Regions from separate parts of the Parabacteroides goldsteinii genome, predicted to be linked through region 2. Evidence: riboswitches for the same ligand, from Rfam matches in the RefSeq annotation. Region 2 holds a riboswitch; each other region holds the start of a gene.
What was found. A riboswitch is a leader RNA that binds a small molecule or an ion and turns the genes downstream of it on or off. The one in region 2 is predicted to bind cobalamin.
Positions count from the first base shown of each region.

Region 1: it holds a riboswitch for cobalamin, as region 2 does, so the genes downstream of both, K6V26_RS19895 (putative transporter) here and K6V26_RS28230 (porin family protein) in region 2, are expected to answer to the same signal.
Region 3: it holds a riboswitch for cobalamin, as region 2 does, so the genes downstream of both, K6V26_RS07075 (ABC transporter substrate-binding protein) here and K6V26_RS28230 (porin family protein) in region 2, are expected to answer to the same signal.

Region 1 is NZ_CP081906.1:4,693,569-4,696,857, reverse strand. Features, by position in the region: gene K6V26_RS19900 (acyl-CoA carboxylase subunit beta) at 1-1,134, shown strand, start outside; cobalamin riboswitch at 1,290-1,486, shown strand; gene K6V26_RS19895 (putative transporter) at 1,609-3,285, shown strand.
Region 2 is NZ_CP081906.1:6,856,693-6,859,981, reverse strand. Features, by position in the region: gene priA (replication restart helicase PriA) at 1-920, opposite strand, end outside; gene K6V26_RS28230 (porin family protein) at 990-1,589, opposite strand; cobalamin riboswitch at 1,857-2,055, opposite strand; gene K6V26_RS28225 (carbon-nitrogen hydrolase family protein) at 2,096-3,142, opposite strand; gene K6V26_RS28220 (heparinase II/III domain-containing protein) at 3,154-3,289, opposite strand, start outside.
Region 3 is NZ_CP081906.1:1,495,867-1,499,155, forward strand. Features, by position in the region: gene K6V26_RS07065 (hypothetical protein) at 5-457, shown strand; gene cobI (precorrin-2 C(20)-methyltransferase) at 493-1,191, opposite strand; cobalamin riboswitch at 1,258-1,467, shown strand; gene K6V26_RS07075 (ABC transporter substrate-binding protein) at 1,516-2,676, shown strand; gene K6V26_RS07080 (iron ABC transporter permease) at 2,686-3,289, shown strand, end outside.

The DNA.
Region 1 (3,289 bases), 2.2 Mb from region 2:
CGTATTCAGGAAGGGGTCAGCAGTCTGGCCGGATATGCTTCCATTTTCTATCAGAATACGATGGCCTCGGGAGTGGTTCCGCAGATTTCTGCGATCCTCGGACCTTGTGCCGGAGGAGCCTGCTATTCGCCTGCGTTGACCGATTTTATTTTTATGGTGAAAGAAAAAAGCCATATGTTTATCACCGGTCCGGACGTGGTCAAGGCGGTTACCCATGAAGAAGTAGGAAAAGAAGAATTGGGTGGTGCTTATACACATAGTACTAAGAGCGGTGTTACTCATTTTATGTGTGATACGGAAGAAGAAACATTAATGAGTATCCGCGAATTACTCGGTTTTCTTCCGGGCAATAATATGGAAGATGCCCCACTTGTTCCTTGTACGGATGATATCCGCCGCGAAGAAGAATCGTTGCAGGAGGTGATTCCGGATGATCCGAATATTCCTTATGATATAAAAGATATTATTGAACCGGTGGTGGATAATCACTATTTCTTTGAGGTAATGCCGCATTTTGCAAAAAACATCGTAGTCGGTTTTGCCCGTTTAGGCGGACGTACGGTCGGTATCGTTGCCAACCAGCCGGCATTCCTGGCAGGTGTGCTGGATATCGATGCTTCGGATAAGGCGGCTCGTTTCATCCGTTTTTGCGATTGTTTCAATATTCCACTGGTTACTTTTGAAGATGTACCCGGTTTTCTTCCGGGATGTACCCAGGAGCACGACGGTATTATCCGCCACGGTGCGAAGATCGTCTATGCTTATGCGGAAGCGACCGTGCCTAAAATCACGTTGATTACCCGGAAAGCCTATGGCGGTGCTTATATCGTTATGTCGAGCAAACCGACCGGTGCCGATGTTAACCTGGCTTACCCTATGGCGGAGATTGCCGTTATGGGAGCAGAAGGGGCTGTTAATATCTTATATAGAAAAGCAACCGGGGAAGAGAAAGAGCAGGCAATGAAAGAATATGCGGAAAACTTCTCTAATCCTTACCGGGCTGCCGAGCAAGGATTTATCGACGAGATTATCATGCCGCGGCAGACTCGTTTCAAGCTGATACAGGCGTTGGAGATGGCAAAGAACAAAAGCCAGAGCAATCCGCCGAAAAAACATGGCAATATGCCATTGTAACGATTTGATTTTGTTGTTAGAATTATGAATGGTAAATCCCTGTCGACCGTGAGGCTGGCAGGGATTTCTGCTTATGTCATAGTTTTATAAATAAACAGGAACGTAAAAGTTTAAAAAACTTGTATTTATCATATTGATTTTGTCTTTTATTTTTGTAGCTTTGCCTCCGAATTGGTTTCGTGTTGTCTGTTCGGATGATACGGATTAAAAGGGAATCGGGTGTAAATCCCGGACAGTCCCGCTGCTGTGAAGCTCTAATAACATCCTGAAAACAACTTATGCCACTGACATGTGTCGGGAAGGCTTCAGGATGGGAGTCAGTCAGAAGACCTGCCGTTCGTTAAAGGCTGTTTTTCCTCGTGGGTTAGGGAAATGGTTCGAAAAGAATATTAATTCTAAAGTGTATGAAAATCATGGAGAAGCTTTGTTCGCGTTGTGGCGTGGAGTTTTGCTGTGCCTCAAAAGCGATTGACTATGGAATGGATTCATGAATTATTATGGGGAGAAGGTATCGGACATTCCATCCTTTTACTGTCTCTGGTTATTGCCATAGGGATCCAACTTGGTAAAATCAAAGTATTTGGAATTTCTCTGGGGATAACCCTGGTATTGTTTGTCGGTATTCTACTGGGACATTTTGGGTTTACAATCAATCCATCTGTTATTCATTTCTTTAAAGAGTTTGGATTGATCCTGTTTGTTTATTCAGTCGGCATGCAGGTCGGACCCGGTTTTTTCTCTTCTTTTAAGAAAGGGGGGATGACTTTGAATGGCCTGGCTTGCGGAATTGTCTTTCTCGGAGTTATGATGGCCTTGGTGATACATTTTGTGACAGGAATTCCTATTCCGACGATGGTCGGTATTTTATCGGGTGCAGTAACAAATACGCCGGGACTGGGGGCTGCTCAACAGGCATTTAGTGATATGACGGGGACTTCTGATGATACGATTGCATTGGGATATGCCGTTGCTTATCCGCTGGGGGTCGTCGGTATCATCCTTTCCATGTTGTTTGTCCGGTATATTTTTCATATAAGTTTTGACCAGGAGACGAAAAAGCTGGAAGAAGAGAATAATGTGCATAATAGTGAGGCCACACCTATATCGTTGATAGTGAAGAATCCGGCTCTTTTTGGCAGGAAGATAATGGAACTTGCCGCCCTGTTGGAGCATAGGGAATTTGTCATATCCCGTATTTGGCGTAACAAGACCAATAAAGTAGACATTGTTACCGGCAGTACGATTTTGGAAGAAGATGATAAAATATTTGTGATCACGACTGAACATGATGCAGAAACTATAAAAACCTTTATCGGTCAAGAGATAGAGATGGACCGTAAACAATGGATTCCCGCCGAAAGTGCTTTTGTCAGCCGCCGCATTTTGGTGACAAAGCCGGAACTGACGGGTACTAAACTGGGGGATTTGCAGTTACGCCGTTTGCATGGTATCAATGTAACACGTGTGAATCGTGCCGGAGTGGAACTGGTAGCAACACAAGGTTTGCAATTGCAGGTTGGTGACCGTGTAACCGTAGTCGGTAGTGAACTGGCTGTCGATAAGGTGAGTATGATATTGGGTAATTCGATGAAACGTCTGAATGAACCGAACTTGATTCCAATATTTATCGGTATCGCTTTAGGTATTATTCTGGGAAGTATTCCAATTAGTTTCCCAGGGATTCCTCAACCTATCAAGCTGGGTTTGGCAGGTGGTCCGTTGGTTGTCGCTATCCTGATCAGCCGTTTCGGATACCGTTATAAACTGGTTACTTATACTACCCAGAGTGCCAATCTGATGCTCCGGGAGATTGGTATAACTATGTTCCTTGCCTGTGTCGGGCTGAGTGCCGGGGATGGTTTTGTGGATACTATCGTGAATAAAGGCGGATTTGCCTGGATTGGTTACGGTTTTATTATAACAATGCTACCTTTATTAGTCATCGGATTGATTGGCAGGTATTTTTTTAAACTGAATTACTATACGTTGATGGGATTGCTGGCTGGCAGTACGACGGATCCTCCCGCTTTGGCTTATGCGAATGCAACGGCGGGAAATGATGCTCCGGCAGTAGGTTATGCTACAGTTTATCCGTTGACAATGTTTTTACGTGTACTAACTGCCCAATTAATGATATTATTCTTCTATTAAGTAT
Region 2 (3,289 bases):
TGAAGCAGGCAAACATCTTTAGAAGTAAAGGTATCATGTATCTCGCTATACGCTTTCTCCTGTGCCGGACTAAGCGAACTGAGAGGTTGCAAACGGCATACCGGAACCTGCAAACGCCCCACTTCTTTTTCATAGCTTTCAAGGACTCCCCGTTTCAGCAACCCGTCCAATATCGTTGATGAACAACCACTGCGTTCCAGTAATTCTTTTTTGGATACTTCCACGGTTAATGCCGGATTTAATGCGTGGCTCAGATCAAGGAAGCAAACCAGCAAAAGTTCCTGCTTCTTGGCCCGCTTAAAATCAGCAAAGGCTTCCTGCAAACGTTCTTCGGTTGCATATTCCTGAGACAGACGGATAAATGTCTGCATCTTCGGAACAAACCCGCGTTTCATCTCTTCGCTGACCTCCACTGCCCCACGGGCCATCAGGGAAGCAACTACGGGAACGACATTGCGCAGGCCTGTTTTCTTTTCCAACTCCGAAACTGTTAACTTGAGCACTCCTTTAAAAGCATCCAGCACAGCCTGCTCATTAGGACGCAAAGGACCGTCCGCCTCAAAATCGGCATTATAGGTGACAGCCGTCTCGCTTTCCAGTTTCAGCCCGGAAGGTAAAGCCGCTTTATAGACATCTCCCAGTTTACACATATAATAAGAGGCGATCCATTTCCAAAAACGAAGTTGCGGCCTCCGCAACACAGGGCTGGCATCCAGCAGGGCGTAAATCTCTTTTGTCTCAAAGTCCGTATTCGGCTTGCGTTCATGTACTTCCATCACAATGGCAGTGTAGTAACGTTTCTTGCCGAAATGAACAATGACTCGGCAACCGGGAGTTACGGCTGCCTCCAGATCCGTCGGAATACTATATGTATAGCTATTCTCCAACGGCAGGGGTAGTATGACATCTGCATATTTCATTTCCGAGGCCAAAAGTAACAAAAAAGGCCGGACTGTTAAAGCCCGGCCCCTCATATCTTCTGTCTGTTATCAGAACAAGATAGCGGCTGTCACCGACCATCCGCGGTTCTTGGCATTCAGATCATATTTTTCCGCACTGTAATTATCAGTCAGTCCCAGGCCATAGTTTATACCGACCTGCAAATGGCTGATCAGTTCCACACCTGCACCAAAATTAAGACCGGCACTAAAGTTTTTCGCTTTCACCTGTCCTACTACACTTCCGGGAATCTCCCAGAATTTATCGCCACCTACACGGAAACCGATATACGGACCGGCAGCCAGATATCCTTTAATGATAGGCAATCCGAATTTCCATTTCAAATTCACCGGGACATCGATATAATCTGTTTTCACATTCGTGGAAGTTCCTGTCTCCGATTTCACATCCATCCCTTTCTGTGAATAGAGGATAGCCGCATCCAACCCTACTCCAATCAGAGGAATCGTTGTCTCGATCATCGGACCGATCTGGAAACCAGTCACATTATCCGCTTTCAGAATATCTGAATTCAAATGAACGGACGATATATTCAAACCGCCTTTTACCCCAAACTTCAATTGGGATTTAGCGGGAACAGCAATAAATGCCATCAAAATAATCAAAACTAAACCTGTAACCTTTTTCATATTGCCTGTTTTTTATAAATACTATCTGCAAATAAACATACTTTTCCAATAATAAACAAGTATTCCGTCTTAACTGTTCAGTCTTTGAAAAAGAAAAGCATGGACCACCGACGGAGCTCATCCCGTCAACCGAACCATGCTTCTTTTCCTAATTATTATGGCAAAATAATTAAAAACAGATCCTAAAAGGACAGCAAACTGGGAATGGAACAAGAATAGAAAGACATCAGATGTCTTGTTTTTCTCATCCGGCCTTTCCTCGAAGCCGTCGAAATAATATGCCTTGCAGGTCTTCTGACTTACTTCCGGATCAAGCGCCTTCCCATTCCCCTTACAGAACAGTGGCAAAAGTATGCCTGATACGTTATGAAGCTCACAGCAGCGGGACTGTCCGGGATTCACACCCGGTTCCCTTTTAATCCTTACCCGCGGATACAGGCTCGGAACAATGCATAGCGCAAATATAGAGATATTTTTACATCTTATGGTAGCAGATCCTATAAATTTTATTTATTATGTTTACGATATTCATCTATTGCGTCTTTCGCCGGAGCTTTAATCAATTTTTGTTCACGAACAGCACGGGATTGATTGAAATAATCGTCCAATAACTGAATATCAAATTCATCTATCATCCGGTCTGCTGAAATCGAATCATGTTCACTGGTGATCATCACTGCCCCTATACGTCCGGGATCAGAGATAGAAACAAGATCACCGTACTTTCTTTTCAAAGCGGTCAATTTCTCCCAGTTATTATCGAGATGTACCAATTTACGGTCAAGGTTGACTGTAGCCACAGCATAATTATAATAGTTCGTACTTGAGGCGACCATCTCTCCCAATGGGTTACGTATCTCCGACGGAGCATTCAGAAAACCATAGGCACAAACAAAATAAGCCTGACAGGAATAAGCCCATTTGCTTTGTTCCAAACCTCCGTGATACATTGATGGAAACAAAATTATGTCCGGTTTTTGCTGAGCATACCGTTCCCTCAACTCATCAAAATTAAGATCGAAACAAACAGCACAAGCAACAGTCCCGAAATCACATAGCAGGAGTTCTGCTTCATCAGAAGGCATGATCTCATTCATTTCCTGGATAGTAGGAAAATTCTTATTATATATACCGGCTACTTTTCCACGTCGGTCAAGCAGTATACATGAATTCCACCAGCTTCCGTTTTCTTCCCTTTTGGTTCCAAAAGCAATATAACAGTGATTATCTTTTGCTACCGAAGCCAGGTAATCCTTTACCTGATCTTTCCTTACTTTATAATATTCAAACTGCTCTGCCGTAGTTAATCCGGAAGGACGATCGCATGCTTCCGTTAATAATATCAGATCCGGCTTATGTAATAACACTTTTGACAACTGCCTTTGCCAGTAATCGATCATCTGATCGACCATTTGCTGATAACTCATCTGATTATTTACGGAAACCGCAACCCCTCCACCTCCGATAGTGACTATTTTCACCGGATTCTTTGCCCGGGCTGCCAACACGACTGTAAAAACAGTTATAAAAATCAGGTAAACAGAATGTTTCATCTTCTTTCAGGTTATTTATGTTCCTCAATCACTGCAGGTGTACCGTCTAAGGAAAACAGAATTTTCCAACCGGCAACGGACGCCCCCAGTCTGCCATTTTCTTTAATCAATAGTGCCTCATCGGGTGTTATTTCCGGAGAACCGGCA
Region 3 (3,289 bases), 1.6 Mb from region 2:
GATTATGGCAACAATGAGATTTAGTTTGACAGGCGTCGTTTCAAGAGAAACAGAGACAGGATCATGGGTTAAAACAATTGCAGATTGTTTGGGTATTCGAATGTTTTCGAAGATGGGTTCTTCGGAGAGTATGAATAATGTCGGTTGGGATACCACCAAGCAGAAGGAAATCCAGGATCTTCATCATTATGCCATCAGCAACTTGATCCCCAGGGCCGGAGTCTATCAGATGAAGTTACTTGAATCGTTGGCACAATCTGCTTCTATCTATTCACCGGAAGAGACTGAAACTCTTTATAATGAAACGAATAAAAAGATTGAAGAGATCAGCAGTCACATTTCAGGAGTATTAGTGAGTGCACGTGAGTTGTGCAAGTCGGGGCATCAGAACTGGGAATCTGTCCAGTCGCTCCGCTACCATATGAACCGTCTGAACGGTATCATAGAATCCGTATAGTTTTTGCGATACAATAATTGGGATAGTAATTTTTTTTATTGTATGATCATCAGTGAGAAATAGGGGAAAGATTTCTCTGCGATGATTTGCCGGTCGGAGGTGTAGTATTCTTTATCCGTCCCTACATTTTCAAAATAATGGAATTGTGTCTGCGGATGCTTGCGAATACATGCATGTACGGCTTCCACACATTGCGACAGTTTCATAATGACGATCACGTATCCGACATTTATCTTTTCTGACAATTCTTCTGCGGAAGGAGTGCCGGGGATAACAATGATCTGTTCTTCCTGTTTGACAATGTGCAAGCCGGCCAATGCTCCGGCAGCGATGAAGGCGGGGATTCCGGCAATACGCTGAACGTCGATTCCCGTCTCTATAAACTTGTCATATATATACTGGATGGAAGAATAGAAGCCGGCATCGCCTTCGGCTACGATAACGATCTGTCTGCCTTCCGCATAGTTTGCGGCGGCTTCGTTGTAGAGGGCGTCGTAGGCTTTCCAGGCTTCCGTGCGGTCTTTGCTCATGGGAAGCATAAAGCAGCGGATGGCAGTTTCGTTTATTTCCAGTGCACGTACGATATCGGCGGCACGTGAGAGGATTTCACCTTGCCTGTTACGGGTGGCGGGACAGTAGATAATATCTGCTTTCTGAAGTTGTCGGAGACCTTTCACTGTGATAAGTTCCGGTTCGCCGGGACCTAATGATACGAAACTGATCGGGTAAGTCATTTTATTCTTGTTTTTATTTGGGGTGCAAATGTGCTGAAAATAGTGCAAAGTTGCAAACTTCTTATTACTTTTGCGATCGAAATCGGTTCTGTAAAACTCCTGTTCATGGAGACAGATTAAAAGGGAACCGGGTGGAAATCCCGGACAGTCCACGCTGCTGTAAAACTTCAGTAACATCCCGATAACACCTTTTGCCACTGGCGGAGAGACAGCCTCGCCGGGAAGGCTTTCGGGATGGAAGTAAGTCAGAAGACCTGCCATTTTTCACATAGCGATTGTCCTCGTGGGTTCGGACGGTTTGTGTCGGATAAAAAGAATATGAATATGAACAAGTATTTAGCAGGTTGTTGCCTGGTTGCACTATTGGCTACGTCGTGTGCATCGAAAGGAAATCAACAGGAGAAAAAGAATGTTTCTTCACAACAAACGACTATGACGGATAGCCGGGTTCAGGTGACACCAAAGCATGCCGAAGGTTTTCAACTGACCTATAAAGATGATTATACGCTGGTGGATATACATGATCCGCAGAATGAAGAAAGTACGCATTTCCTGTATGCTTTGGTTCCCCGGGGGACGAAGCCGGAAGGGATTCATGCGGATTATACGGTTATCGAAACACCTGTACGTAGTGCTATCTGTATGACTTCCCTGCAATTATCCAATTTCATTAAGTTGGGAGCGGAGGATAAGGTTGTCGGCATTACGAGTACGCGCCATCTGTTTAATAAAACTATCAATAATCAGCTGAAGGAAGGAAAGACGGCAAAGATCGGGATCGAAGGCAACTTCGATAATGAGGTGATCATGAGTATCAATCCCGACCTGATCCTGATCTCACCTTTTAAGCGTGGTGGCTATGAAACAATGAAAGATATCGGTATCCCTCTGATTCCTCATCTGGGATATAAAGAAATGACACCGCTGGGGCAGGCTGAATGGATCAAGTTCGTCGGTTTGTTACTCGGGATAGAGCAGGAAGCCAATGAAAAATTCTTGGCTATAGAGAACCGCTACAACGAGCTGAAAGAGCTGACAGCCGAAGGTAAAGTGCAGAAACGTCCTGTCGTGTTCAGTGGCGAAATACATGGTGGTAACTGGTATGCAGTAGGAGGAAAGAGCTTCCTTGCACAACTTTTCAAAGATGCCGGCGCTGATTACTTTTTGAAAGACGACGATCGCTCCGGCGGTGTGACGCTCGACTTCGAGACCGTCTATAACCAGGCCGACGAAGCCGACTACTGGCGTATCGTAAACAGCTATCCGGGAATATATACTTATAAATCACTGAAAGATCAGGATCCCCGTTATGCAGACTTCCGTGCCTTCAAGGAAAAAGGAGTGATCTATTGCAACATGAGGGAAAAACCTTTTTACGAAAGCATGCCGACCGAGCCGGAAGTGGTGCTGGGCGATTTATTGCATATCTTCCATCCGAATCTACTGCCGGATCATACGCCTGTCTATTATGATTTACTTAAATAAATGGGTACGATGAAGTATTCTAACACTTTCCTGATGTTTGTGATCTTTGTCTCGATCGTCGTGTTGTTGTTTCTGAATCTGGTGTTGGGCTCTGTTTCGATACCCTTCCATTCGGTTTGGAATATCATCTGCGGCAATGGCGACGAACCGGTCACCTGGCAGAATATTATCTGGAAATCACGCTTTCCGCAAGCCTTAACGGCATTAGTCGCCGGAGCCGGATTAGCGATCAGCGGGCTTCAGATGCAAACCGTATTCCGCAATCCGTTGGCCGGCCCCTCTGTATTGGGTATCAGTTCCGGTGCAAGTATGGGAGTTGCCTTCGTTGTTTTACTGAGCGGAAGTCTGGGAGGCGTGGCGTTGAGTAAGCTGGGCTTTATGGGGGAGATTGCCTTATCCATTGCGGCCATAGTCGGTTCCTTGTCTGTCATGGCACTGATCGTTTATGTTTCGCAGAAGGTAAAAGGGAATGTGACGCTATTGATTATCGGTGTGATGATCGGCTATGTGGCGAATGCGGTAATCGGAGTCCTGAAGTTTTTTAGTGTGGAAGAAGATATCCGTGCTTATGTGATCTGGGGGCTGGGAAGTTTCTCGCGTGTCTCCGGTAATC